DNA from 4 places in the Streptosporangium sp. NBC_01810 genome. Region 4 is predicted to be linked to each of the others. Evidence: riboswitches for the same ligand, from Rfam matches in the RefSeq annotation. Region 4 holds a riboswitch; each other region holds the start of a gene.

Region 1 (7,033 bases), 3.1 Mb from region 4:
AGGGCGGCGGCCTTCTCGAAGTCCTGCGCGTCGATCGCGGACTCCTTGTCGCGCCGCACGTTGGCGATCTTCTCGTCGTACTCACGCAGATCCGGCGGCGCGGTCATGCGGCGGATGCGCATGCGCGAGCCTGCCTCGTCGATGAGGTCGATCGCCTTGTCCGGCAGGAACCGGTCGCTGATGTAGCGGTCGGCCAGCTGCGCGGCGGCCACCAGGGCGCCATCGGTGATGGAGACGCGGTGGTGTGCCTCGTAACGGTCCCGCAGCCCCTTGAGGATCTCGATCGTGTGGCTGAGGCTGGGCTCGGCCACCTGGATCGGCTGGAAACGCCGCTCAAGCGCCGCGTCCTTCTCCAGATGCTTGCGGTACTCGTCCAGGGTGGTGGCGCCGATGGTCTGCAGCTCGCCTCGGGCCAGCATCGGCTTCAGGATGCTGGCGGCGTCGATCGCGCCTTCGGCGGCGCCCGCGCCGACGAGCGTGTGCAGCTCGTCGATGAACAGGATGATGTCGCCGCGGGTGCGGATCTCCTTGAGGACCTTCTTCAGGCGCTCCTCGAAGTCACCGCGGTAGCGCGAACCCGCCACCAGGGCCCCCAGGTCCAGGGTGTAGAGCTGCTTGTCCTTGAGCGTCTCGGGCACCTCGCCCTTGACGATCTTCTGCGACAGGCCCTCCACGACGGCGGTCTTGCCGACGCCGGGCTCACCCACCAGGACCGGATTGTTCTTGGTCCTGCGGGACAGGACCTGCATGACCCGCTCGATCTCCTTCTCCCGGCCGATGACCGGATCGAGCTTGCCCTCGCGGGCGGCCTGGGTCAGGTTACGGCCGAACTGGTCCAGCACCAGAGAGGTCGACGGAGCGGCCTCGGCCGGACCGCCGGCGGCGGTCGGCTCCTTGCCCTGGTAGCCGTGGAGCAGCTGGATGACCTGCTGGCGGACCCGGTTGAGATCGGCGCCCAGCTTCACCAGCACCTGAGCGGCCACCCCCTCACCCTCACGGATGAGACCGAGCAGGATGTGCTCGGTACCGATGTAGTTGTGACCCAGCTGCAGCGCCTCGCGCAGGGACAGCTCAAGGACTTTCTTGGCACGCGGGGTGAACGGAATGTGCCCCGACGGCGCGGACTGCCCCTGGCCGATGATCTCCTCGACCTGCTGACGCACACCTTCAAGACTGATGCCGAGGCTCTCCAGAGCCTTGGCGGCAACGCCTTCACCCTCATGGATCAAGCCAAGAAGAATGTGCTCCGTACCGATGTAGTTGTGGTTGAGCATCCGGGCCTCTTCTTGGGCCAGGACGACAACCCGCCGTGCGCGGTCGGTGAACCTCTCGAACATCTCGTCGCTCCTCACAGAGCGGTCAGGCAGGTCCGGGATATCCGGGCCCTGTCATCCCGCATGGTAGCCCCGACCCGGCGACCGCTCTATGCAGAAGACGTTCCCCGAGAGCAGGGCGTTCACCCTCCATCCAACTACTTACGGGGGGCAGGATGTTCCCGCTACGCCGCAAGCGAACGACGTTTGTCGACCAGTCAAACGCATCATGCGGTCATGGCCGCCACCGGACCCCACCGTGACCGCCATAACCGCATGATTCACCTGATCGGCTGGACCGATCTAGTGAGCCGCCTCGTACTGCTCGACGACCGAGGAAGCGATTCGACCGCGCTCACTGACATTGAGGCCGTGGGACTTCGCCCATGCCCGGATGTCGGCGCTCTTCTCTCGCGTGAGCGCCCGCGCTCCGCCCGCACGACGGCGGCGGGGTGCCAGCGCGCTGGAACGACGGGCGCTCTGCACGAAAGGCGACAGGGAGTCGCGGAGCTTCTTCGCGTTAACGTCACTCAGGTCAATCTCATAGCTGGTGCCGTCAATCGCGAAGGCGACAGTCTCATTGGCCTCGCCCCCATCGAGGTCGTCGATGAGAATCTCCTGGATCTGCTTGGCCATCTACACAATCCTTTCGCGGAGTATTGTTTCATTCGCAAGCTAAACATATACCCGCGATCGAAGAGCGGCAATTCCAGGAGCCCGGCGATTCTCACAGGCAACCGAGAAGCTCAGTCGGCGCTCCGGTGGATCAGCTGTTCTGCGACTCGACCGGGTCGGACTGTTTTGGCCGACGACCGGCGGCTTCACTCCGAAGTAGCTTGACGACTCCGTAGATGAAGGCTCCGCCGACGACCGCCGGAGGTATCAACGCGGACAATACGTCGTACATTCGTCCTCGCTCCGTACCGTAGGTGGCTTTCTGGAGACCATGGAAATTGGGCGACGACTCCCGAGCCACGCGGCTGCCCACCCGATCAGTCTGGAACCGCCCACAGACGACCATAGCGCCACCGGGCGGCAACACACGTCAGCAGGGGCGACCAGGCCCGTCACTCGCCAGCCTAATGCTTCTCTCCAGCCGCCTTACCGGTTGCAGTCGTAAAGCCGCAGGGAAAAACCGACAGGACGATCAAGTGATCATCGTTGTCTTCGAAATACCAATGCCCGTCCGGTCTCCGGTCACCGCGCCACCGGCCTTGGAGGGTCGAAGCTCCTGGTAGGGGAGCCTGCCCGTCGGGATGAACGGCGCCTTGTCACGGAACCGGAGGTCGCTGCGGGCGGGTTCATCGCGAGAATGTCCGCCGTCGGCAGAACACCCCGATGGAGCGCGGCTCGCTTCATCACCCAGGCGGCAGCCGATGCGACGCAAGCCCGTAGAACAAGACGGATCTTCAACGCTTTCTTACCAAGAGTACGACCCACTCTGGCACGGAGTACATAGTCGTAGGCCGTATAACCACCAAAGACGATGGCTCCCCAGGACAACCCAGGCAACATCACACCCCCTTGATCCGGCTCCGTGAGAAGACCTTCAGCGGCCGTCCTGAACGCGCGGCGGAAGGGGTAAGGAGAGAAACCCGCGGGCCGTCACCGGGGATGCGGGAGGCGGGCGGGTCCGGCCATTCGATGACTGGTGTGCGAACCCTCGACGGGGGCAGATCCGGCATTGCCGTCTCATAGCGGCTTGCGGGCTCTCCTGAGCCCCTTGTCCGGCCTCAAACACGAATATTCCGCCGAGCCCGCCGGAGCCTGGTCATAAGTCCCCCCGCACCGCCCATGGCATGGCAAATGATTTTTGCGCTTCCATGGCTTCCGCGCCCGAGGCGGTTACCCACCCCTAACGACCCTCGTTTTTCTGGTCCGGGCACGAAATCGGGGCCGGCGGTTCAACCGCCGGCCCCGATTTACCCGGAACTACTTGATCTTGACGACGACCGTCCCGGCCGCCTTGTCGTGCAGCGCCTGCCACAGGGGCCTGTCCCACAGCAGCCACAGCGTGTTCACAAGGCTGAAGATGTTGGCGATCAAACCCACGAAGGGGATCCAGCTCAGGAACTGCGGGCCGAAGAACACACCGGTGCGCTTGATCGCGACGTTGGAGCTGAGGCCGCCCGGAGACAGCGTGCTGCCGACGGGCACGATCTTGATGCCCATGACCATCTTGCCGACGGTCTGCCCACCCCTACTGATCATGAAGAACTCGTAGGCGAAGTAGAGCGCCGCGCTGACCAGGGAGATGAGCAGAGTCGCGAGGAAGACGCCGCTCCCCTCCGTGATGACACCCGTCTCGAGGTTGAAACCGGAAGACGTCACGAGCATGGCGGTCAGCACCGTGCTGATGATCACCGCCGGGATCGCCAGAATGATCCCGTCGATGATCCGCGCCACCAGGCGCTGCCACCACTCGGCGAGCGGAGCGGGAGCACCGGGGGGACCGCCGTAGGGCTGACCGTAACCCGGTTGCTGGCCGTACTGCTGCTGTCCGTACGCGGGCTGCTGCTGGCCATATCCCGGCTGCTGACCGTAGTCGGGCTGCTGACCGTAGCCCGGCTGCTGACCGTAGTCGGGCTGCTGACCGTAGCCCGGCTGCTGACCGTACGCGGGCTGCTGCTGCCCGTACCCCTGCTGCTCTTGAGACGCCTGCTGTCCGTACGCGGGCTGCTGCTGACCATAACCCGGCTGCTGACCGTAGCCGGGCTGCTGACCGTACGCGCCCGTCCCGCCCTGCTGACCGTACGCGGGCTGCTGCTGCCCGTACCCCTGCTGCTCTTGAGACGCCTGCTGACCGTAGCCGGGCTGCTGACCGTACGCGCCCGTCCCGCCCTGCTGACCGCCATACCCGCCCTGCTGGCCGTACGGCTGCTGCTGCCCGTACCCCTGCTGGCCATAACCAGGCTGCTGCCCGTAGTCCTGCTGGCCATAGCCGGGCTGAGTCTGCCCGGGACCGGTGTTCGGCTGTGATACCTCAGACCGATAGCCCATGACCGTCACGTCGGGGTCGAGTTCGCCAGGGGCCCGTCCCGGGTTGTGCTGTCCGTAATCCGGCTGTCCCGAAGGTGTGCGACTGCGCTCGGGATCATCCTGCGGATACGGCGGCTGTCCGTTGCTCACCGCGTCACCTCACTTAGACTACGCATGTGGCAAATGTCAGACGCACATGCTTGCTGCTGCACAAGGTATCGACATAGGAATCAACAGTCATCTTTCCAGTCAGTCAGCTCTAAAGTCATCAGAGTCGGGCTCACGTGTCAGGTGCAGCAGCATTCGGGTGTTTCCCAAGGTGTTGGGCTTGACGTGCTCCAGATCGAGGAACTCCGCGACGCCCTCGTCATAGGAGGCGAGAAGTTCGGCGTAGACCTCAGGAGCGACGGGCGTGCCCTGGATCTCCTGGAATCCGTGCCGAGCGAAGAAGTCGACCTCGAAGGTCAGGCAGAAGACCCTGCGCAGACCCAACTCGGCGGCCGTGCGGATGAGCACAGAGACGATCCGGTGGCCGATTCCCATCCCCCTGAGGGTCGGATCGACGGCAACGGTCCGAATTTCAGCCAGATCCTCCCAGAGAACGTGAAGAGCCCCGCAACCGAGGATCAACCCTTCAGCGTCGGTTGCGACCCAGAACTCCTGGACATCCTCGTACAGGGTGACGGTGGCCTTCTCCAGCAGGCGCGGGCCGGCTCCACCGTAGGTGTCGACGAGCCGCCTGATGGCGCGGACGTCCGGGGTGCGGGCACGGCGGACCGTGACCACCAAGGTGGCGCCGGGGGCGGGCGACCCCCGCTCCTCTCCCTCGGATCCGGCTCGTCGCCCCCCTTCCTTCTGGGGACTCGCGAACGGTCCGGGAGAATGCTCCGCAAGCTGCTCCATGACCGATCAGCGTACGTCCTCTTCAGTCTTCAATTACGGCTCATCCTTAACACTCGCCCCGAGGTCATCACATGACCCTTGGTAGTCGGTTTACCACGCTGAGCGTGCGACACCTCTAATGTGTCCCAGCTCATCTTTGGCACGGTCCCGGACCTGGGAAGACCTGCGACACACCCGCCTCAAGGAAGGCAAAGGCAGCGTAATGGCCATGTTGATCATATTGGCATGTGATCTTTCCGTGACATTTAAGTTGCGGAACCTCCACTAAGTTCGCAGTTCTGGTTGAGCAGGAACCAGGAGTGCACTAATCTCCGTGCTCGATGTCAGAGATGCAAAAAGCCTGACCCGCCGAATCCCCCGTCCCGGGGAACCGGGGACCCACCACGTCCTTCGGGGTGAATCCGAGTGCCACCGGCGCACCCGGTAGGGCTGCCTCCGGCCCGAACCCGTCAGCTAACCCGGTAGGCGGCCGAGAGAGGAGCCTGTTGGTGAAGCGCACGCGCGACCGTGCAGGAAAGCACGCGGGGGGCGACGCCCGCCATCGAGAACGCGCGTCGCGGAGGCGGAGCCGCCGCATGGCGGTCATCGGCCTGGTATTCGCCACCATGACCCTCGGCACCCCCCTGGTCTCGGCCACGGCGGACCCGGAGCCCAGCCTCCGGCAACTGGCCAAGCAGGCCGAGAAACTGCACGAGGAGATCGGCACGCTCGCCGAGCAGTACAACGGCGAGCGGGTCAGGCTCAAGCAGGCCCAGCGAGCCGCGGAAAGCGCCAAGAAGACCCTCGCGACGAGCGAGTCGGAACTTGCGGCCCGGCGCATCAAGGCGACCCTCCTCGCTCAGAGCAACTACATGTCCGGCGGCCTGAACTCCGGACTCGTCTTCACCCAGGCGACCGACCCCGACACCTTTCTCGACCAGGCCACCACCAACTACGCCCTCCAGCAGCAGCAGAGTGAGGAGGTCGCCCAGGTCGGCCGGGCGATCGAGGCCGCCGAGCAGGCGCAGGCCGGCGCCAAGGCGAGGACCTCAGAGGTCAAGGCGCTTCTGGAGGAGATCGAAGGCAAGCGCAGCAAGATCGAGCGGCTGGTCGCGCGGGTCGAGAGCGACCTGTTCAGCGAGGTGCGCACCAGAGCCGTCAGCAACAGGGGAGCCCGGGTGAAGGTCGGCGTGCCCATCGTCGGCAGCGGAAAGGCGGCGGAGGCGGCCCGCTGGGCACTCACCCAGCAACTCAAGCCGTACGTCTGGGGCGCCGAGGGCCCCAACTCCTTCGACTGCTCCGGGCTGGTCATGTGGGCCTACCAGAAGGTCGGCATCAGCCTGCCGCACTACACCGGCAACCAGTGGACCGCGGGCACCCACATCTCCAAAAACGAGCTGCGCCCAGGCGACCTGGTCTTCTTCTACAGCGACCTGCACCACGTCGGGATCTACATCGGTGCGGGCCTGATGGTCCACGCGCCCCAGACGGGTGACGTCGTCCACATCGCCACGATCGACAACCGGCCCTTCGCCGGCGGGGTGCGAATCGCCGACTGAGCCTCCGAACCGGACCTCACAGGTCGCGAGCCGCCGGACTCCGTGGACGTGAGAACCCGCACCGGGTCCTGTGCCGCGGATCCCGCCGTGGCGAGGACCGGTCAGGCGGGGCCTCGCGGGGACGGTGACCGACGACGACGCGGCGAGACGCCCGCCGCGACCCGCGGTGACAGAAGATCCAAGGGCCTAGATCAGGCGGCGGCGGGCCGCCCAGGCCACGGCCTCGATCGCCGTGGCGACACCGATACGGTCGCAGATGCCCCTGAGCCTGCGCCTGACGGTCCGGCCGCTGATATCGAG
Region 2 (7,033 bases), 2.2 Mb from region 4:
CTCGCGGACCACCGACAGGCGGGGGAAGAGTTCGTCGGTCAGCTTGAGCCAGAACATCTTCTCCGGATGGCGCGACCTGCGGTTGTAGCGGGGCTTGGCCGAGCCGATCAGCCTGAGTTCCCTGACCTCCGCCTCCAGCGGGGTCGCGCAGGCGATGGACCTGACCCGCGCGGCGATGCCGATCATCTCGCGGACGCGGGGCCGGGTCTCGCTCGCGGTGAAGTAACCGCGCACGCGGTTGCGCAGGTTGGTGCTCTTACCGACGTAGAGCGGGTCGCCGCCGGAGTCCTCGAAGACGTAGACGCCGGGTCCCGTCGGCACCGAGTCGGCCAGGTGTCGCTTGCGGCGCTGCTCGGGGGTGGGCGCGCGGACGAAGCCCTTGAGCTCCTCCAGCGTCTGCACCCCGAAGGAGCCCGCCCGCTCCAGCAGGGCGTGCAGCACGTCGACCGTGGCCCGCGCGTCGGCGAGCGCCCGGTGGCAGGGCTCGGTGTGACTGAAGATCGCGGCCAGCGTGGACAGCTTGCAGTTCGGCGCCTCGTCACGGGTCAGCAGCTTGCGGGCCAGGTCGACGGTGTCGACCACCTGATGGGCGGGCGGTGGATACCCGTGCGCGGCGCAGGCCGCCCTGATGAACCCCAGGTCGAATCCGGCGTTGTGCGCCACCAGGGTGGAGCCCGCGGCGAACTCCAGGAAGGACGGCAGCACCGACTCGATCCTCGGCGCGGCCACGACCATGCTGTCGGTGATGCCGGTCAGCACCGAGATGAAGGGCGGGATCGGTGAACCGGGGTCGACCAGGGTGCCGAACTCGCCGAGCACCTCACCGCCCCTGACCTTGACCGCACCGATCTCGGTGATCGCGTGCTCGCCCGCCGAGACGCCGGTGGTCTCCAGGTCGAACACGACGAAGGTGACCTGGCTGAGCGGTGTGCCCAGCTCGTCGAGTGTTCCCTGTACGGCGTAGTTCACGATTCACGACCATAGAAGCCCCGACCGACATTCGCCGCACCGGGCTTTCCCGGCGCCGGCCGCGCCGGACACCCGTGGTCCTCGCGCGGGGAAGGCGTCAACTCCAGTGGCTCCCGTCCGGCATTCGTTCGGGTAACTCTTCGAGGTCGCAGGTGGATGTCCGCATGTCCTCGGCCTGCCGGCGCTGTCGGTCCATCGCGCTCTCCCGGGTGGCGTGCGTCACAAGGCGATCCGCACAGTCGTAACCTAAGAGCAAGCGCTTGTCCATAAACAGTTCACGGCAGGGTCGGCGGCAGGCCGTCTTGCGGTCAGGTCGGGGTCAGGGTGCGGTAGCCGTACCCTTGACGTGAAGACCGATCCGAGTAGGGGCCGTGATGAGTTCAGCCGGAGAGGGCCTGTCTCGTCCGTTACCCGAGCAGGTTCGCTTACATGTCGTGGAGCTGGCATCCCAGATCCTCGGCTCCATGCCCGCCGCCTCGGTGCCGCCGCCGCTGAAGGGGATCGCCAAATTCGACCCCCGCAAGCGCGCCAAGCTGGGTGGCGCGCCCATCGCCGCGCAGCTGGAGACCGACAAGAAGTTCCGCGAACTGGTCGCGGAGACCCTGACCACCGGCTGGCCGGAACTGGTCGCGAGCCTCGCCGAGGGCGCGGTCCCGCCGGCCGCGGAGCCCGTCATGGTGGCCGCGGCCGCCTACCTGACCCGGCCGCCCGGCTGGGTGGACATGGTGGAGGCGGCTCGCGCGGACCTGGAGCGGTCGGCCGTCGCCGCCGAGGGTTCCGCGCAGGAGCAGACGCTCTCCCGGCTGCGCGAGCAGCTGGCCGGTCAGAAGAGCGCGGCCAAGGAGGAGTCCGAGCGACTGCGCGAGCAGCTCAAGACCTCGCGCTCGGAGGTCTCCGACCTGCGCCGAAGGCTGCACGAAGCCCGGGAGCGGGCCAGGGCGGCCGAGGCGCGTGCCGCCGACGCCTGGGAGGCGGCCGAGGAGGCGAAGGCCGCCGCGCTCTCGGCGGGGGGCACCGTGGAGAGCGAGCTGCGCCGCCTGCGTGAGCGGCTGGCCGACGCCGAGCGTCAGCTGGAGTCGACACGCAGGGCGGCCCGTGAGGGCCGCAGCGTGGAGGACACCAAGGTCCGCATGCTGCTCGACGCCCTGCAGGACGCCGCCGCGGGGCTTCGCAGGGAGCTCGCCCTGCCCTCCGGCATCCACCGTCCCGCCGACTCGGTGGCCTCGGTGGCGCCGGGCAGGCAAGGTGTCCAGGCGGTTCCCGCGCGGGCGCTCGCCGACGACGACCCCGCACTGCTCGACCAGTTGCTCGCGCTGCCGCAGATCCACCTGATCGTCGACGGCTACAACGTGACCAAGACCGGTTACGGCACGTTCACCCTCGCCGACCAGCGCAATCGCCTTCTCACCGGCCTCGGCGCGCTCTATGCGCAGACCCGTACCGAGCTGACCTGCGTTTTCGACGGAGCCGAGTTGAACGGTCCGGTTCCCGTGTCGGCGCCCAGGGGGGTGCGCGTGATGTTCAGCGCCCCGGGGCAGATCGCCGACGACCTGATCCGCCAGCTGGTCCGCGCCGAGCCCACGGGACGCGCGGTGGCGGTGGTCTCCTCGGATCGAGAGGTGGCCGAGTCGGTCCGCAGGATGGGCGCCCGGCCGGTCCCCTCGCTGCTTCTTCTGAAACGTCTGGGCCGGGCGTAAACCTTTCCTGCCCGTGGCGCATCGGATCATCCGGGAGGTTTGATTCGATGAAGAAGATCATAGTGCTCGCCCTCACCGTCCTCGCCGTGGGTGCGACCGTCACCACACCCGCGGCGGCCGCGACGGCCGCCATTCCCAAGGGCTTCCTGCTGTACGAGAAGGACGCCGCGAAGAAGGACGACGACCCCGAGACCAACTGGAAGGTCGGCAACTCGGCGAAGGCCGGGCTGGCCGTCAACCCGTGCGGCAAGGCCACGCTGGCCAGGGCCGGCAGGGTGGTCGCGCGGACGGTGACCTTCACCGGTGTCCCGGACTTCATGAAGGTCGAGCAGGTGATTCTGTACCGCTCGAAGGCGGCTGCCGCCGGAGCCGTCGCCCAGGTGCGCTCCGCCCTGACCGCCTGCCGCTCCAACACCGACGCGGGCTCCGCCTACCGCTACGCCTCCTCGCGCCTGACCGGGCTCGGAGACGAGGCGCTGAAGGTCTCCGGGCAGGTCTACTACGGAGGGAAGGCCGGGGTCGGCGGTGAGCGGAGCGTGCTGGTCAGGAAGGGCAACGCGGTCCTGGTCTACCTCTGGGCCGGAGAGTACTCCAAGCCCGCGCAGAGCGACTGGGCCACCCAGTTGCGCGACGCCAGAAAGATGACCGGCAAGATCTGCGGCATCGCCGGTTGCTGAGACGTCGCCGGCTGCTGACCGGGTGATCCCGGCGCTCGCCCGGGATACCGGAGCTGCCACCTGCGGCTGTAGAGCAAAGCATGCGAAAAGGTGATCTAAACCTTACTTGTTCTGTACTATTCGCCGCAGGTCTGTGCAGTCTGGAGGCGTTGACGTGGCCGTGGCTGGTGTGCCGGTTGGACTGATTCGGATACCGGTGGCGGCCGGGCTCGCCCTCGCACTGCTGATGCTGCCGGTGGGCGGAGCGTCCGCGGAGCCGAAGCCGACACTCGCGCAGGCCAAGAAGAAGCTGGAGAAGCTCAACGAGCAGGCCGATCAGGTCGTCGAGAAGTACAACCAGGCCTCGGAGAAGTGGAAGCGGGCCAGGAAGAAGTACATGACGCTGACCGGCGAACTCGCCCGCCAGAGCGAGCAGGTCGCCGGGCTGCGCAAGGAGCTCGTCACGATGGCGGTCAGCACCTACCAGGTCGGTGCGATCAACGGCTGGGAAGGCATGATCTACCAGTCCGACCCCGGCGCGCTGCTGAGCGGCCTGGCCGCGGTCGACCAGATGTCGGCTTCCCGCGCCCAGTCGCTGGGCGCCTTCGACACGGCCACCAAGACGCTGCGGATCAACAGGAACCTGGCCAAGGGTGCGCTGAGCGAGGCCGACGAGACGCGCGACGAGCTGGCCAGGGAGAAGGCCAAGGCCGACAAGATGGTCAGGGTCCAGACGAAGCTCCTGCGCGAACTCAACGTCTTCAAGGCGGGCGACCCGGACAGCACCGGAATCCAGTACACCGGCCCCGCCTCGGGCAACGCCCGCGCCGCGCTGCAGTTCGCCTTCGCGCAGGTCGGCAAGCCCTACCAGTACGGTGGCACGGGCCCCGGCGGCTGGGACTGCTCCGGCCTCCTCCAGGCCGCCTGGCGCAGCGGGGGAGTCAGCCTGCCGCGGACCACCTGGGAGCAGTGGAGCTGGGGCGCGAGCCGCAAGGTCTCACTGAACGACCTCCAGCCGGGCGACCTCATCTTCAGCGAGGGCCTGGGGCACGTCAGCATGTACGCGGGCAACGGCCGGATCGTGCACGCCCCGCAGACCGGCGACGTCGTCAAGGTCGTCCCGCTGTCGGCCTACGGCCGTCGTCTCGCCGGAGCCGTCCGCCCCTGACGCACGGTGCGGGGTCCTGCCCCGCCGGCCGTGTACCCGACGCCTCCCGTGTACCCGGTGCCTCGCACCGGGTACGGCACCTTCCGCCGGCTCCTCGAAGCGATGCTCGACGCCGCCGGGTTCGAGATTCGTCGAGGCGGACTTCGGAGAGTCGATCACGGCGCCCGCACGTGCGTCCGGCGCCGACCCGCCTGCCGGCGACCGCAGCTGCGGGGCCTCTCACTAGATCACCCGATAATCCGGCAAGTGTGATGAATATTACAGAAATCACGATTTATCAGGTGTGATGTCAGAAGTGTGACGAGAGTCATATCTCGATAGCATAAATGGCTATTAAGCAGGGATAACGGTAAGATCAAGAAGACTTATCGATCTTCCTGCTCGGTGAATGCTTTGCCAAAAATTGAAGAATCGGGGTAACTTCTGGCATTGCGACGTTCAAGCCAGGTCGTCGCGGTGAATGTCGGTCTTCGGGCCGGTTTCTCGATAGAAATCCAACCGGCCGCCGTGCCCCTGCCGGGGGCGGACCTCATTACGGCGGCCCGCCGAATCCATACAGCCAGGAGGTATGGAACCGGGGACCCAAAAGGCCCGACACATCGTGGCCAGGGGGTGAATCGGCGCATTTGTGCCGTAGGGCATCTTCCAAGCCCGAACCCGTCAGCTAACCCGGTAGGCATCAGTGGAAGCACCAAGGAGAAATCCTGTCTACCACCCCGTTTAACACCCGTCTGTCGCGCCTTTTCCGCCTTTCCCTCGGCGGCATCGCCCTCACCCTGACCGCCTCAGCCGGAGCGGTCACCCTGGGATCCACGGCGGCCGGGGCGATGACGGACAGCACCCCTGAGATCCTGGTCAACACCGCGGCCGGCGTCTCCGAGCAGGTCGAGAGCACGAAGAGTACCGACACCCGGGCCGTGAACAAGACCAAGGCCGACGCCAATGTGAAGACCAAGATGAGCAGGGCGGCCCTGCAGAAGACTCGGGCCCGCAAGGCCGTCTCGGCGGCCAAGAAGCAGGTCGGTGATCCGTACCGGTGGGGCGCCTCCGGTCCGGGCGCGTTCGACTGCTCAGGGCTCGTCAAATACGCCTGGCGCAAGGCGGGCGTGTCCATCCCCCGGATCACGCACAGCCAGTACCGGGCGATCAGGAAGAAGGTCTCGTGGAGCCGACTGCGCCCCGGTGACCTGATGTTCTTCAGTGGAAAGGGCCACGTCGGCATGTACGTCGGCGAGGGCAGGATGGTCCACTCGCCGAGCAGCGGCAAGACGGTCCGGATCGTGAAGCTGAAGGGGTACTACAGGTCCTCCTTCGCCGGAGCGGTCCGGCCCGGAGCCTGAGCAGGGCGCAGCGGCCCCGTCCATGTCAACAGGGACGGGGCCGCTCCGTTTCCCGGCGAAGGTCGCGAGCGCGTGGCCGCGATGCGGGGCAGCCCGGTTCCGTGCTTCCTGGTTCCGTGCTTCCTGGTTCTGTGCTTCCGGCAAGGTGCGGTGCGATACCGGTCGAGTAACATCGACTCGCTATGTCCGTCCCGAAGGGGCGCCGCGCCGTGCTCGCCGGGATGCTGGCGCTGATGAGCGTCGGCCCGTTCGCCGGGACGGGACCTCTCCTGGCCGGAGCCGGGCCGCTCCCGCGCGACTCCCGGGACCCTCGGCACCTTTCCGCCCCCCACGATCCTCCCCGCGACGTCGGAGAACTCCCCGGCGACCTTCGTGACCTGTGGCCCGGCGCCGCCGTCGTCGTCCGGAGCGAGCACTCCCTCGTGATCGGTCACGGCGTCGCGCCCGCCGTCCTGCGGGACCTGGCCGCCAGGGCCGACCGGGCCCGCCGCGCGGTCGCGGCGATCTGGGGGCCGGTCCGGGCGGTGATCCTTTTTCCCGCCACCGATGCCGAGGCCGCGGTGCTCGCCGGGGCCGGGAGCACACACGGCCTGGCCGCGCTGGCGACCGCGGATCGGGTGATCGTCCTGCCCTCCGGCTACGCGAGGCTCACCACGGCCGGAAGGGACGTGGTGATCACGCACGAGCTCGTTCACGTGGCCACCGGCGCGACCCGTGGCGGCCGGGTGCCGACGTGGCTGTCGGAGGGCTTCGCCGACTACGTGGGTTACCGCGACGCCGGGATCTCCGTACGGAAGGCCGCCGCCGAGCTGGCCGCCGAGGTACGGGCCGGAGTCCTGCCCGCCCGTCTTCCCGGTCCCGCGGACTTCGCCCCCGGTGCCCCGCGGCTCGCGCAGGCATACGAGGAGGCCTGGCTCGCCTGCCGGTTCATCGCGGAGCGCTTCGGCGAGAAGGCCCTGGTGAGGCTCTACGGTGGCGATGTCGCCGGCACGCTCGGCCTGTCGCCGGCCGAACTCACCGAGGCGTGGCGCGACTACCTCGGAAAGGAACTCGCCTGACATTCTTGTGCCCTCCCCGTGATCAGGGGGCGGGGCTCCACGCTGGAGGTGTTTGATGACGCTGAGCACGAAGGACGCGCCCTCGGATGTGCGGCCGGCGGGGTGGGCGCTGGCCGTGCTGGGGGTGGTCACGCTGGCGGTCGTG
Region 3 (7,033 bases), 1.5 Mb from region 4:
TCTCCGGTTCCAATGGCCTCCAATACGGTCCGGGTGTAGGTCGCCGACGGAAATTCTCCGAGCAGGGACAACTCGCCGGCGGCGAGAAGAGGTGAAAGCGGGTTGGCAAGACTGTCGCGCAGGAAGTCGATCCTGGACATGCCGCGCTCCCATGAACGGACCACCTCGGGGAAGCCTCCGGTGATGAGCAGCGCGTCCACGGCGTCGGCAGCGGGCAACCCTGTCATGTCGGCGACGTCCTGAAGAGCAAGAGGCCTTAGCGTCATGTGAGCAGCCCGGCCGAAGAAGGGGCGGCCGTACTCCTGTAGGGATTCCATCACCGACAGGTCGCTTCCGACGAGGATCAACAGGATCGGCCGAGCTGAGAGATACCTGTCCCAGGCCGTCTGCAGGGCACCCTCGAACTCCCCGTCCTGTTCGATCAGCCACGGAACCTCGTCAAGAACCACGATGCACGGGGTCTCATCACCCGCGGCCAGCGCCAGCGACCGGAGGGTGTGGTTCCAGTCCTGCGGCGCGGAGCCCTGAAGGAACTCGGCGCCTGCGAGTCCGGAGCAGGCGACGGTCTCGGCGAAGTCATTACGTTCCGCAACCGGACTACGACCTCTCGTCGCCTGGAAGACGACATACGGCAGGCCAGAACGATCACAGAACTCCTGCACCAGGCGCGACTTGCCCACTCGCCTGCGGCCAGTGATGATCACTGCCCGGCCTCGCGTCCCTCCCCTGCCCTCTGTCGCGAGCCGCAACTGCGCGTCGAGTTGATCGAGATCGAAGGCCCTGCCGGTAAACTCCATCGATCCTACCTTAGTAATAATCAATCTTACTTAGATGAAGTCTACATTGATGCCACTACCTGGGCGCGGAAGATGAGAAGTCGCGAAGACAGCCGCCACAGCCAGGGTGAACGGCTGGACCCTGGTCAGCCGGAACGTCAAGGACTTCGACGGCACGGGGGTGTCCGTCGTCAACCCGTTCGACCCCGCCCGATGCGGGTCGCGGGGGCGGGCACGCTCCCCGCGCCGCCGCCCGCCGCGGAGTGCCCGCTCCGGTGAGCGGTCAGCGGCTGACCCCGTCGGACGGGCGGAGCAGGTCGAGGTCGGCGCGGCGGGGGAGGCTCTCCCCGGACGCTGGAGGAGGCCGCGATGATCGACGGCGCGAGCCGGCCGGTGATCCTGTGGCGGATCCTCTTTCCCCTCGTCGCGCCGGGACTGGTCGCCACGAGTGTCTTCTCGTTCATCACCGCCTGGAACGACTTCATCTTCCGCCAGGACCTTCATCATCTCGGCCAGGGACAACCAGACGCTGCCCTCGGCCCTGCTGGTCTTCTTCAAGCCCGACGAGAACGACTGGGGCGGCATCATGGCGGCCTCGACGCTGATGACCGTTCCTGTGCTGATCTTCTTCGTGGCCGTCCAGCGCAGGCTGGTGGCCGGGCTGGGCGGGGCGGTGAAGGACTGACACCCGCCAGGCTCCGTTCCCCCTGTACCGATAATTTTTGCCTGGACCAGGGCAGAACTGTCCCTCGGGACGGTTGACAGGCCAAAATTGGTCCGTGGTCAGGATCGGATCGGTAGGAATGAGCGAGTGCGAGCGTGGGAAGCTTCCGCCAGTTCTGGGCCAGTTGTTCGCTGACGGGGCCGACGGAAGCAGCGGAGGTGAGGGCCGGAGGCTCTCGGTGGACCTGCCACCGGGGGACGTGGTGTGGCCCGACCCCGGTTACGCTCAGCTCTCGCTCCGTCGCCGTCCGGCGTTCTGGCTGAGTGAGGTGGCGGTCTCCGGCGAGTACTGGGCACGGCTGCGGTCCCAGCACGAGCACTCCGGCCTGTGGCCGGTGCTGCTGGAGGACTCGGTGCAGCCCTGGTCGGCCGGTCAGATCGCCCCGGACGCCGCCGTCGAGATCGACAACTACCAGGCCGCCGCGTTCATGGCCGAGGTGTGGTCCGACTGGATCGTCAAGGCCCACATCGACCAGCTCGAAATCCTCGACCCCTTCGGAGTCGAATGTCCGGGTCCGGCCCCTTCGGGAAGGCCTGCCGCCGATCCCGGCGTGGTCGCCGACTGGTACGCCGGCCTGGTGGCCGAGCGCAGGACCCCGCTCGGGCTCGTCGCGGTCGAGCGCGGGGCCGACGCTCTCGCCGTCATGGGCTGGCAGGGTGCCCTGAACCACAACGAGTGGATGGTCCCGCTCGCGGCCGTGGTGCGGAGCTGGGAGGACAGGTTCGGGGTGCGGGTGGTCGGCATGGGGTTCAACACCCTCGACCTCAGCGTCGCCGCACCTCCGACGACCTCGGAGCACGCCCTGCACGTCGCCGCGGAGCACTGGACGTTCTGCCCCGACAGCATCATCCAGGGCGCGGGGAGTCTCATCGACTACGCCGAGCAGATCAAGGGCAGGAACGCCTGGTCGTTCTGGTGGGACTGAGCTTGCCCGCCGCGGGTCTCCGGGGTGTGAAACCCGAGATCGGCAAGACGTTCTCGCTGGTAGGGCGGCTGTTGGTGTGACGGGGTCCCCGATGGGGCTTTCTTGGGGGTAGTAGGTAGATCTTCTGGGGTTTTCATGGCATTTGCTTTGCTTTGTCCGATTTCGTGAGTAGTGTCCATGGGTATCGGTTGGCGACCTGCCCTTCACAAGAGGGAGCGGCCGGCCGACGTCGAATCCCACAGGGCCCGCATGGTCCGGGGAACCGGGGAACCACTTTTCCGGGGTGAATCCGCCGCGAACGTGCGGCGGTAGGGCAACTCCACCGCCCGAACCCGTCAGCTAACCCGGTAGACGAGCTGGAGAGGAGATCCCCCTCATGGATCACCGCGTCACCACGTCGGTGCCCGCTCTGCCCGTGCCGACCACCTGAACTTCGTCGCTGACCCCTGTCGCCGCGCCTGAGCGCGGCACCTGGATCGTGCTCCGCGTAGCGATCGACTGATCCTGCCACGCCACTTTTCCGATGAGCGCGTCCCCGCCACTGCACTCCTCCCCATGCGTCGCACGTGGCTGCCCCGTTCCCTCGCGAAAGAGCCTCTTCTTCATGCGTCTTCCTTTTGACCTGCACAAGAACGGCCTGCATAAGAACCTCCCGAAGAACCTCCCGTACAAGAACCGCCTCGCCACCGCCGCTCTGGTCGGTGCCGGCGTGCTCGTCTCCAGCGGTGTGGCCTCCGCGCTGCCCGCCTCCTCCGCCGCTCCCGCCTCCGTCGCCGCTGCCGGTGCCACTGCCTCCGTTGCCTCCCCCGGCGCGGACACCGTGGTGGCCGCCAACGAGACCGTTCTCCTTGAGGGCTCGACCAGGGCCTCCTACTTCTGGGACGACTCCTCGGGCCGGGCCGGTGACACCGGCCTGCCGGCCAGTGGCAAGCCGATGCAGAAGGGCATGATCGCCAGCCCGAGCTGGCCCCTGTTCACCGAGGGCTATGTCATCTACAAGGGCAAGAAGGCCAAGTTCTTCGTCGGTGACCGCGGTCCCGGCGTGCCCTCCAACCGGGGCATCATGATCGACATTGATGCCAAGACCTTCGCCGACCTGACCGACGGCCGGTTCAACTCCGCCACGCTGGGTGTGGACGGCAACGGCGGCATGGGCCACATCGACATCAAGTACGTGGTCACCAAGTGGGGCGACGGCGTGGGCAAGAAGAACCACCCCGTGGCGTTCGCCACCGGTGCCTGGCGCTACCGGGACGCGAACCCGGCGAAGCCTCCGCAGACGGTCCTGGTCAAGGCCGAGCAGTCCAAGAAGTCTGTGAAGACCCAGCAGGTGATCCAGACGTTCGCCAAGCCCAAGATCATGTCCGAGCCGCTCACCGCACCTGAGGCGAGCATCGCCGCCAAGCCGGTCGCCCTGTCCGGCGCCGACGCCAAGGCCGCCGAGCAGGGTGTCCGGGACCTGGGCGCCGCCGCCCCGGTGGCGGCCGTCACCTCGGCCGGTCCGTCCGCCGGCACGGCCGCCGGCCTGGCCCTGGCGGGAGTGCTCGCCGCGGGTGGTGCCACCTACCTGGTCGCCGGCCGTCTCCGCGGTAGGGCGGGCGCCGAGGAGAGCTGAGGTCCGGCACGATCTCCGGCTTTCCTTCGCCGACGCGATCCGATGAGATCCTCCTGCGGCCCGTGCCCCCCGGGGCACGGGCCGCAGGAGGATCAGACCTCGAGCCGCTCCTCGATGCCGCGCAGGATGTGCCGTGCGAGCGCGAGGTTGGCCCGGTTCCGGTCGAGGGCCATGTAGATGAACAGGCCTTTGCCGCTCCGGCCGGAGAGCGGGCGGATCACGTGGTATTGCGTGCCGAGCGTGATGAGGATGTCCTCGATGCCGTCCTTGAGGCCGAGCGACTCCATGGTCCGCATCTTGGCCTTGACGACCTCGGTGTTACCCGCGGCCGCCACCTGGAGGTCGAGATCCTTGGAACCGCCGAGCGCGCCCAGCGCCATCCCGCTGTTGTAGTCCACGATCACCGCGCCGATGGCACCGTCGATCGCCATCATCTCCTTGAGAGAGATGTCCATGTTGCCCATGTCTGCCTCCGATCACTGAGTTATCGATATCCGTGAGGTGATGGCGGCCAATCTGGCCGCCGTCTTGCGACCCTCCAGCCTGAGCAGCCCGAGGTTGGTCCCCGGGCGTGCCAGAACCGTGAGGACGATCTTGGGGCCGGCGGCGTAGCAGGCCGCGTAGCCGTTGGTGCCGGAGATCAGCGTCTCCTCGAAGGCGCCCTTGCCGGCCATGCCGGTCATCCGGCGGCTGAGGGCCAGCAGCGCGGAGGAGAGCGCGCCGGTCTGCTCGGTGGAGGTGCCGTCGCCCAGATCACTGGCCAGGGTCAGACCGTCGACGCTGCACGCGATGCTCCCGTCCACGTCGGGTATCCGCTCCCGCAACAGCGCCATCTCGCGGTGTATCTCCTCACGCAGTTCCACCGACACCCTCCTTCCGATCAGCTTCAGCGTCCGCAGCCTTATCGGCGGCATCGAACCAGGCTCAAGTCAGTGCCTCCAATGCGTTCCTGAGCCGGATGAGCAGGTTGACGTCGGTCGGGTCCCCGGTGGCTCCGGGAAGCGACGCAGGCGTCGCCAGGGAGCCCGTTCCGGCTGCCGGGATCTCCGTGGCCCCCCTCGTCCGCCTCGGCAGCGGGTCCTGCGTGGCGGGTGCGGCGGCCGCGTCGGGTTCCGGGATGCGCAGCAGCCCACGGGAGGCGAGCTGCCGTACGGCGAGCAGCACCGAGTACGCCGGGCGGCCCAGCTTGCGCGCCAGGTCGGCCGGGGGCGCCGTGGAGTCGGCGCCGACCAGCACCTCCCACTGCAGTGAGCTCAGCACCACCCGCTGGGCGGTGATCCGCCTTCGCGGGACGACCGGGAGCGTGTCCAGCTCCGCGGACGGCCAGGTCTGTTCCAACTGCGCCTTCCTCCGCTTGCACTCCCGGAGCAGGCCGGCCGCGTCGAAGTACCACTGCGGTCCGAGCCAGTGCCGCTCTCCCCGCCGGAACCTGGGCCGGTGCCCGGTTGCCTCCAACAGGAAGTAGCTGGCGTCGAGCACCGTGCTCAGCACGCAGAACTCCAGCTCACCCCTGGTGAGCAGGCCCTGTGCGAGGAGCCGGTCGCCTCCGAGGATCTGCGGGGCGGCGACCGGCGGCTCGCCGCCCCGCAGATCCTCGGAGGCGACCTGCCTGGCCTGTCGCAGGGCATGGGCGGAGATCCCGCGGCAGGCCGCCAGCAGGTCCTCCAGCCGGGGGGCGGACGCGCTCTCGGCGTAGGTCACGCGGCCGTCGGTGAGATAGATGACGCCCGCCTTACCGAGGCGGAGCGAGCCGGTGGCGCGATCACCGGCGAGCCCACTGAGGATGATCTCGATGCTTGGCACGGCTTCACGTCGAGATCAGGCGGCCGGAAAGGGCCTGGAGGCGGTGGCGGGCCAGTGCCAGGTTCGACCGTTTCAGATCGAGCCTGACGTAAATGACCAGAGGGCCGTCGAAAAGCGTTTCCAACGGCCTCAGTAAATGGTGGCCGCCGTCCGTGGTTATGATCATGTCGTCGATCCGGACCGTACCGCCCGGTGCGGTGACGGCGAGCCCGTCCAGCGTCGCGCGCAGGGTCTCGCTCAGTCCCGCGGCAGATCTCTCCACGTCACCGTGGCGGCTCGCACCACCGGTCGCCACGACCGTCCCGCTGGTCTGATCGATGAGGATCGCGTCCAGGGCGCCGGGGATGGCCATTACCTCAGTGAGGCAGTCTTCGATTCCGAGCACGTGCTCTCCCTTGCCGACGACTTCAACGTCGCCCGGTCAGCGTAGGGAAAGCCCTCGTGGTTCGCCTTTTCTGCCTAGGTCATTGATAGGAAAAAGCGTAGGATTCACCATCTAGGTAGGAAGATATACACCCCGGGTGGGAATCAACCCGTTGGCCGGTCGGTGATAATCGCCTTTTCGTCCGGCTTGAAAACAAGACGGGGCGGGGCCGCGCTGCGGTCGGTCCTCGCGACGGGGGCACAGCGCGGTCGCGCCGCGGTCAGTTCTCGCGACGGGGGAACGTGGGCGGGTCTGCGGCGCGCCGGATCACCGCGGCGAGCTGTTCCTCGGTGAGCACGCGAGGCTCGCCGATGCTCCTGGCCCGCACGTACACCTCGCAGAGCCACTCCAGCAGCCTGGTCGCCTCGAAGGCCCCGTCCAGGTCGTCGCCGATCGTGACCCCGCCGTGGTTGGCCAGCAGCGCCGCGCGCCTGTCCGCCAGCGCGGCTCGGACGGAGGCGGCGAGCTCGGGCGTGCCGTAGGTGGCGTATTCGGCGACGCGGACGGTCCCGCCGAGCAACAGGGCGTTGTAGTGGATCGGCGGCAGCTCGCTCATGGTCGTGGCGACCACGGTGCCGAAGACGGAGTGGGTGTGCACAATCGCGCCGGCGTCGGTGGTCGTATAGACCGCCAGGTGCATGGGGGTCTCCGAGGACGGTCGCAGGTCGCCTTCGACGAGGTGGCCCTCGACGTCGACGATCGGGCAGGCCTCGGGTTCCAGCCGGTCGAGGGAGACGCCGCTGGGCGTCACGGCGACGAGTTCGCC
Region 4 (7,033 bases):
ACTTGGCTCGCTGGTGGTGCAGAGCGCCTCGGTTCAGCCGAATGCGGTCGACTTCCGCAGCGCGGTCTCCGAGGTCGAATCGGCAGCCCCCGACGTGATCTTCTTCGGCGGTTACTACACCCAGGCCGGCCGGCTCCTGCGCGAGCTGCGCGACGCGGGCGTGAGCGCCGTCTTCGTCTCGGGCGACGCGGTCAAGGACGACGGATTCGTCCGCACGGCGGGGGCCAAGGCCGCCGAGGGTGCGGTTCTCACCTGCCCGTGCCGGCCGCCGGAGGAGGATCCCGGGTTCGCCCGGCGCTACCGGATCCGTTTCGACCACGACCCGGGCACCTACAGCGCGGAGGCCTACGACGCCGCCACCGTCTTCCTTCGGGGCATCGACGCAGGCAGGACGCGACGCTCTGACATGGAGGAGTTTGTCGACGGCCACTCCGGCGCCGGTATCACTACGAAGATCCGATTCAACGGCGACGGCGAGCTCGCCAGATCCTCGGTCACGGTGTGGGCCTATCGGGTCCGCGGCGGCCGGATCGTCGCCGACGACAGGCCGATCCCCGGAAACTGACCGCACAGGAGATCAGAGATCATGACAAGCACCCCGATCGCTTATCGGATCCCCGGCCCGACCGCGTCGCCCCCCCTCACGAGGTCACCGTCCGCCGGACGCCACGACTGCGCGAGCGGCAACGTCCACCGCGCCCTCGCGGAGGCTCCGATCGGCGGGTACGGCATGCTGGAGGCGGCGCTCGCCTGGCAACATCTGCGCCCTGCCGGACCCGGGAACACCGGCGGGGGGACACCCGCCACAGCGTCGCGTCATCTTCCCGTCGTGGAGACGCGCAGCGAGGCGGTGGCGGCACGGATCGCCCGGCTGCTGTCAGGGCTGGCCTGGGCCATCGTCACCCAGGCCGACGCCGGCGACACCGGCTTCAAGCGGTCGCCGGCCGTGCGCGTCGAGGTACCCAGAACACTACACCGTAGGGTCCTGCGGGCGTTGACCAACGCGTGGCGCGACGCCCGGCGGCAGTTCGACCCGCGCGTCCCGGGCACCGCCACCGACGACGACGCGGCCATCGCCCTGTGGCGCATGGGCATTCTCGTCGCCGGGCTCGGTCCCAGCCACAACATGGTCTACCTGCATACCGGCACGTCCACGATGGCCGAGATGATGGCAGCCGCCGCCAGGCGTCTCGGACTCACCCCGATCGTGGACAATGTCCACGGCGCTCCGGCGGTAGCCCTCTACCACCTGGGTGAGGTGCACTGGCTGCTCGCGGAAGCGGGAGCGGGAGGCGCGGCGACCGGGTGGGTGCGCGGCGGCCGTCCCGCCGGTGCCGCCGGTACCGGCGTCGGACCCTGGCCGTGAAATAGGCCTGACCGCCGAGCAGTTCGGAACCGTCCCTGCTCGGGCTGGTCCGGAACCTGCTGCGGCAGCGCACCACGCGCTGGTACAGTCAGTCGCGGTCGAACGCGTGAGCGATAACCAAGCTCGCAACCTTGGCCATTACTCACCGCCGGGAGGGCGGAGCCCACGTCACCCGGAACGGGATCGTGGGCTGGGGCGTGGAAACCCCCGTAAACGGGGCCGGAAGGTGAACCGCCAAGCAACAGCATCGCGACCATGCGCAGAGCCGCACGGTTGGGACGGCTGGAATCCCCCGGATTCATCCGTGGGGAGCGCTTCAAGCGAAGGAGTCGCGAAGGCGGCCGGGGGAACGCCGTCAGGGGCTCCGCGCGAGCGAGCGGAGCCCCTGGACGAGTGCGGATCGGCCCGCGTTCACCGGCGGGGGCCGGGTGCCCGCCCCATGGGGGATGGTGCGGGCGGCGGGTGTGGATCAGTTGGAGTAGACGGGGTAGCCGTAGCCGACGACCTGGGAGACGGGCCGGATGCGCTGCTCGACGTTGCCGTTGCCGGTATTGCCCTCGATCGTGGTGATCGTGCCGTCTCCGTTGTCCTTCTTCACGAAGCCGACATGGTCGATGCCGTCAATGCTCTTGCTACCGGCCCAGTCGAAGTAGACGACGGCGCCGGGGGTGGGGGTGGTGCCCCAGTGCTTGTTCTCCTTGAACCACTTGGCGTGGGTGACGGTGTAGGCGTCCCAGCCCATCGTGGGCCGGATGCCGGCCATCTCGCCGACCCAGGAGACGAACATCGCGCACCAAGGGGCGTTGGCGTAGCCGCGCAGGGTGCCGCCGTCGCGGGCGACGGTCTCCTGGGCGCGCGGGGAGGACATGTACCACGAGTGGAACTTGGTCCCGCCGCCCTGGGCGTTCTCGTGGACGCCGATCTGCTTGGAGGCGAGGTCCAGGACCTGCGCGGCGGAGACCTTGGGCAGCCTCTCGGCCGCGGTCTCGAGCGGGGTGCTCGCGAGCCTGTTCTGCGAGGCATCGGAGACCTTCGCGTCGGCGGGCGGCGCGTTCAGGGCGGTGTGGCTGTCGGCCAGGGCGGCGGAGCCCACGGAGCCGGTCGCCAGGACGACGCAGGCGCCCAGGAGGGCGCTCACCACGCGGGGGGCGCTGAGGGTGGGGGTGAGGCGGTTCTTGGTCATACTGGGGTTCGACTCCTTGCTTCGCTTCCATGCCGCCTACCGGGTTAGCTGACGGGTTCGGGCTGGGAAGTGCCCTACGGCGCGAGAACGCGCTGATTCACCCCAGGAACGTGGTTCCCCGGTTCCGCAGACCTCGCGGATTCGGCGGCCGTGCTCACCGCGGGCGGGGGTTCCGCCCAGGTGGAGCGCGGTCGGGCAATGTGACGGCAATGCGTAGACCTATACAGACCCAGACATTTGCCATGAACAGGACGAACGTACGTCACCCGGGCAGACGATTACAAGTAGGACACATTGCTCTGACTTGGTAAAACGTCAGATTTGAGGGGTTGGGGCGGGAAGTCGCTTGGTCGGGGAAGGGGGTGGATCGCGCCCGTTCCCGGCCGGTCGCGTCGGCTGGGGTCGCCGCGCCGTCATGGGCGGGATCCCCTGTTTTTCCGGTGCTCCGGGCGTGTGGTACCCGCCGGTGGACCGCCTGTCCCGGGGTGCTACGGCATGATCGGGGGCCCATGGGTAGGAGGGGACGGGTCGACTTTTTCTTGAACAAGTATTCGATGGTAAAAAGTGCGGAGAGGCTGCGTCCCTCCCCCTCGGGAGGCTCGAACATGGTCCGGCGACAGGGTGCTGCCCCGAAGACGGCCTCGCCCCGAAGACGATCATGACGGACGCGCGTGGGCGGCTGTTCACCCGCAGTTCCCAGGCGCTTAAGGCCACCGGGTTAGCTTGGGTCAGTCGTGAACGGGTCATTACCCGGCGTGGAGGACGGTCGAGACCACGCGCGGGAGCAGGGTTCGGCCATCGCCTGGGTGGAATCCCCGCTGCAGATGCTCTGCGCCGTGGAGGCCCACCACGCAGGGCTGCTCGGCGCCCGCAGCCACCTCGTGCCCAGGGCGAGGCTACGCCCCCTGGCCGTGACGGGACGTGAGCTCGGCCGCCTCACCCTGCCGCCGGGCCTGGAGCTCACCGCCGCGCGGCCGGACATGCCCAGGCCGCGCCGGGGCGCGACCTGGGCGGTGGGCGACGCCTTCTCCGGCAAGGTCCAGCTCCGCTGGCTCACCGGGCTCCCTGGCCGGATCGTGATCGTCGACGACGGGCTGGCCACCATCAGGCTCCTGGAGCTGCTCGTCGGCCACGCGGGTACGCCCCTGCTGAGAGCCAGGGGAAAGGCGGGACGGTTCAGAACCGTCCTCGGTGCGGCGGCCGGACTCAGGTTGCGCGCCGCCGCCCGCTCGGGGCGGTTGTCGATCTTCACAGCGCTGCCCGTCCCCGTGGACCTGGCGAAGGCCGTACGGGCGGGAGGGGCCGAGCTGGTCACCCACGACTTCGCCTGGCTGCGGTCACAACCGCTGCGCAGGCCACGTCCCGAGGAGCGCACGGTCGTCCTCGGCACCTCGCTGGTCCGCAACGGCCTGATCCATCGAGACCACTACCTCGGCTGGCTGGCCGCTCTCGGCTCGGCCGGGCCGGTGGCCTACTTCCCGCACCGCAGGGAGGACCCCCACGATCTCGCCGGTGTCGGGGAGCAGCCCGGCATCACCGTCTACGACGGTGGGATCCCCGCCGAGATCACTCTGCGCGGGCTGGCCGCCGGGCAGCGGGTGCTGAGCCTGCCGTCCACCGCGGTCACCTCCCTGCGGGTCCTGCTCTCGGCCAGGGGCGTCTCGATCGAGACGGTTGACGTCCCGGACGAGTGGTGGACGGCGGAGGCGGCCCCCTCGCTCCGCTCCCACCTGTCGATGTTCGCCCATCACGACACGGGAGCCACCGGGGCATGACCTTGTGACCTTGTGACCTCGTGACCTCATGGCCTCGCGGCCGGAGCCCGAGGGCGCGCCGCCCCCGGGATGCGAGCCGCGCCGTGTCCACCCATGTGAAACCGGATATGCACCCGGGGGATCCCCGTTGGAGGTTCTCGTTGAAGGTCCTGGCCGTGGCCGATTCCGACTCCTACCTGAAGTGGGCGGCCTGCCTGCTGCGGGACCTGCCCTCGGGATGTGTGCGGGAGTTGGCGGTCATCCGCACCCCCATCACCCCGTCCCCGGCGCAGATCCGCGCCGCGGTCGCGGGCTCGTCGGAGGATCCGCCCGTGCTCTCGGCCCGCGCGCTGCGCCGGGCGGCGGAGCGGTTCAGGCCTGACGTGGTGCTCGCCGCCTGCACCGGGCCCGTGGTGGACGTGCTGGTCAGTGAGGTGCTGGCCGGGTTGCGGCCACGGCCCGTGTTCGTCTCGGGCCTTCCGGGCATCTCCGTCCCCGCCACCGAGAAGGCCTGGCTGTTTCGCAGCGGATGCGAGCTGTTCGTGCTGCACAGCGGGCGGGAGGTCGAGGAGTTCTCGGCGATGGGTCGTGAACTGGGCGGGGGCGGCCAGGTGGGGCTGGCCCGGCTGCCGTTTCTGCGCGGCCAGGAGGAGGTCGCCCGCATCGGGCCGCGGGACCGGGTGGTGTTCGCCACCCAGGCCAAGGTGCCCAGGCGGAAGGAGGAGCGCGAGCGCATCCTGCTCGCCCTGGCCGAGCTGTCCGGGCGGCGACCGGATCTGGACGTCGTCGTCAAGCTCCGCGCCCTGGACACCGAGCGGCAGACCCACAACGAGCGCCACCACTACCAGCGCCTGTGGCAGTCGCTCGTGGGGGAGGGCAGGGTGAGCGCCGAGGCCGTGCGCTTCGCGGTGGGGTCCATGCACGAACACCTGGCCCACGCGGCCGGGTTCGTCACCGTCAGCTCGACCGCCGCGCTGGAGGCGATCGCCCAGAAGGTGCCCCTGCTGGTGCTGTCGGACTTCGGGGTGGGCGCCGAGATGATCAACCTGGTCTTCGAGGGCAGCGGCCTGCTCGGCACCCTCGACGACCTTTCCGCGGGGCGCTTCCTGGCCCCGGACGAGGCCTGGTGCAGGGACAACTACTTCCATCCCGGCGACGAGAGCGACTGGGTCTCACGGATGGTCTCCCTGGTCGGGCAGGCCCGCTCGGAGCGTCTGGTCCCCGCCAGGTCCCTGCTCGACGGCCCCGAGTACGCCGCCGCCCGCCGTCGCGCCCGGATGCGTGTGGAGGTCCCGCCGAACGTGCTGCGCGCCGGCTACCGCGCCAAGCGCCGAATGCGCCGCTACCTCAGGGCACTGGGCTAGTGATCCGTTTCTCGAAGCGGGTAGGTCGGATCACCGGCGGCCGAGGGGGGATGTTCACGCACTCCGGCCGGCGAAGCGGCGGATCAGAGCCTGTTTGTCGATCTTACCGACCGCGGTGACCGGGAGGTCCTGGACGGTTTCGATCCGGTCGGGCACCTTGAAGGCGGCCAGTCCGCGGCCCATCAGGTGCAGGCGCAGCTCCGGCAGGGTCGGCGGTCGGGACCAGGGCACCACGACCGCGCACAGCTGCTCGCCGTAGCCGGTGCCGGGCAGGCCGATGGCGACGCCGCGGCGGATCGCGGGGTGGGTGAGCAGGTGGGCCTCCACCTCCTCGGCCGAGACGCTCTCGCCACCTCTGTCGATGGTGTCCTTGATCCGGCCTTCGACGACGAGGTGTCCGCTGGGCAGGACGCGGACCAGGTCGCCGGAGCAGTAGTAGCCGTCGGGGGTGAAGGCGGTGGCGTTGTGCTCGGCGGCCCGGTAGTAGCCGCGCAGCGTGTACGGCCCGCGGACCAGCAGTTCGCCGACCTCACCCGGTGCGATGTCGTGGCCGTCGGCGTCCACGACGCGCAACTCGTCCTCGGCACTGAGGGGACGTCCCTGGGTGTGCTCCACCAGGTCGATGTCGTCGTCGGCGCGGGTGTAGTTGAGCAGGCCTTCTGCCATGCCGAACACCTGCTGGACGGCGCAGCCCAGGCCGGCCGGGATGAGGCGGGCGGTCTCGGCGGACAGCTTGGATCCGCCGGCCTGCAAGAGTTTGAGGGAGGTCAGGTCCGCGGGGTCCCACTCGGCGGCCTCCAGCCACAGTGGTACCAGTGGTGGGACCAGGGCGGTGATGGTGATCTGCTCGGCTTCGATCAGGGCGAAGGCGTCGGAGGGGGCAGGCGAGGGGGACAGGACCACCTTCCCGCCGGCACCGAGCGTGCCCAGGACGCCGGGGCAGGCCAGTGCGAAGTTGTGCGCCACCGGCAGGCAGGCCAGGTAGGCCGCATCGGCGTTCAGGCCGCAGATTTCGGCGCTGGCCCGGGCGTTGAAGCCGTAGTCCTGGTGGGTGCGCGGGATGAGCTTGGGCGCGCCGGTGGTCCCGCCGGACACCAGTAGCAGGGCCAGGTCGGAGGGGTCGGGGTCGGCGTGCGGCACCGGGTCGGCGTCGACCTGGTGCAGCGGGGTGAACGGGCCGGGCTCGCCGGCCACCAGGACGTGGCGTAGGTCCGGGGCCTCGGCCAGGACGGCGGTGGCCAGATCGCGGTAGTCGAATCCGCCGGCCTGGTCGGGGATGACGTAGGCGACGGCACCCGACAGCCGGGCCAGGTGGCCGATCTCGGTGATCCGGTGGGCGGGCAGGGTGAGGACCGGCACCGCTCCC

Evidence for each region. A riboswitch is a leader RNA that binds a small molecule or an ion and turns the genes downstream of it on or off. The one in region 4 is predicted to bind cyclic di-AMP.
Region 1: linked by a shared signal. The riboswitch ahead of OIE13_RS31880 (C40 family peptidase) and the one ahead of OIE13_RS09475 (CHAP domain-containing protein) in region 4 are both predicted to bind cyclic di-AMP.
Region 2: linked by a shared signal. The riboswitch ahead of OIE13_RS18430 (C40 family peptidase) and the one ahead of OIE13_RS09475 (CHAP domain-containing protein) in region 4 are both predicted to bind cyclic di-AMP.
Region 3: linked by a shared signal. The riboswitch ahead of OIE13_RS02830 (hypothetical protein) and the one ahead of OIE13_RS09475 (CHAP domain-containing protein) in region 4 are both predicted to bind cyclic di-AMP.

The regions. Positions count from the first base shown of each region.
Region 1 is NZ_CP109070.1:7,056,209-7,063,241, reverse strand. It holds gene OIE13_RS31905 (ATP-dependent Clp protease ATP-binding subunit) at 1-1,337, opposite strand, end outside; gene OIE13_RS31900 (histone-like nucleoid-structuring protein Lsr2) at 1,617-1,949, opposite strand; partial or broken gene OIE13_RS31895 (RDD family protein) at 3,246-3,728, opposite strand; gene OIE13_RS31890 (hypothetical protein) at 3,792-4,292, shown strand; gene OIE13_RS31885 (amino-acid N-acetyltransferase) at 4,542-5,195, opposite strand; cyclic di-AMP (ydaO/yuaA leader) riboswitch at 5,532-5,678, shown strand; gene OIE13_RS31880 (C40 family peptidase) at 5,684-6,733, shown strand; gene OIE13_RS31875 (LuxR C-terminal-related transcriptional regulator) at 6,920-7,033, opposite strand, start outside.
Region 2 is NZ_CP109070.1:4,270,003-4,277,035, reverse strand. It holds gene OIE13_RS18450 (DEDD exonuclease domain-containing protein) at 1-969, opposite strand, end outside; gene OIE13_RS18445 (NYN domain-containing protein) at 1,404-2,666, shown strand; gene OIE13_RS18440 (hypothetical protein) at 2,714-3,343, shown strand; gene OIE13_RS18435 (C40 family peptidase) at 3,513-4,490, shown strand; cyclic di-AMP (ydaO/yuaA leader) riboswitch at 5,024-5,184, shown strand; gene OIE13_RS18430 (C40 family peptidase) at 5,318-5,830, shown strand; gene OIE13_RS18425 (hypothetical protein) at 6,013-6,888, shown strand; gene OIE13_RS18420 (M48 family metallopeptidase) at 6,944-7,033, shown strand, end outside.
Region 3 is NZ_CP109070.1:613,904-620,936, forward strand. It holds gene OIE13_RS02805 (ATP-binding protein) at 1-797, opposite strand, end outside; gene OIE13_RS02810 (hypothetical protein) at 904-1,149, shown strand; partial or broken gene OIE13_RS02815 (carbohydrate ABC transporter permease) at 1,122-1,461, shown strand; gene OIE13_RS02820 (DUF4253 domain-containing protein) at 1,679-2,425, shown strand; cyclic di-AMP (ydaO/yuaA leader) riboswitch at 2,643-2,794, shown strand; gene OIE13_RS02825 (hypothetical protein) at 2,807-3,031, opposite strand; gene OIE13_RS02830 (hypothetical protein) at 3,030-4,040, shown strand; gene OIE13_RS02835 (hypothetical protein) at 4,133-4,504, opposite strand; gene OIE13_RS02840 (roadblock/LC7 domain-containing protein) at 4,517-4,903, opposite strand; gene OIE13_RS02845 (hypothetical protein) at 4,965-5,843, opposite strand; gene OIE13_RS02850 (roadblock/LC7 domain-containing protein) at 5,848-6,228, opposite strand; gene OIE13_RS02855 (class II aldolase/adducin family protein) at 6,488-7,033, opposite strand, start outside.
Region 4 is NZ_CP109070.1:2,072,631-2,079,663, forward strand. It holds gene OIE13_RS09465 (branched-chain amino acid ABC transporter substrate-binding protein) at 1-565, shown strand, start outside; gene OIE13_RS09470 (hypothetical protein) at 587-1,366, shown strand; gene OIE13_RS09475 (CHAP domain-containing protein) at 1,836-2,549, opposite strand; cyclic di-AMP (ydaO/yuaA leader) riboswitch at 2,568-2,706, opposite strand; gene OIE13_RS09480 (hypothetical protein) at 3,284-4,324, shown strand; gene OIE13_RS09485 (DUF6716 putative glycosyltransferase) at 4,465-5,667, shown strand; gene OIE13_RS09490 ((2,3-dihydroxybenzoyl)adenylate synthase) at 5,722-7,033, opposite strand, start outside.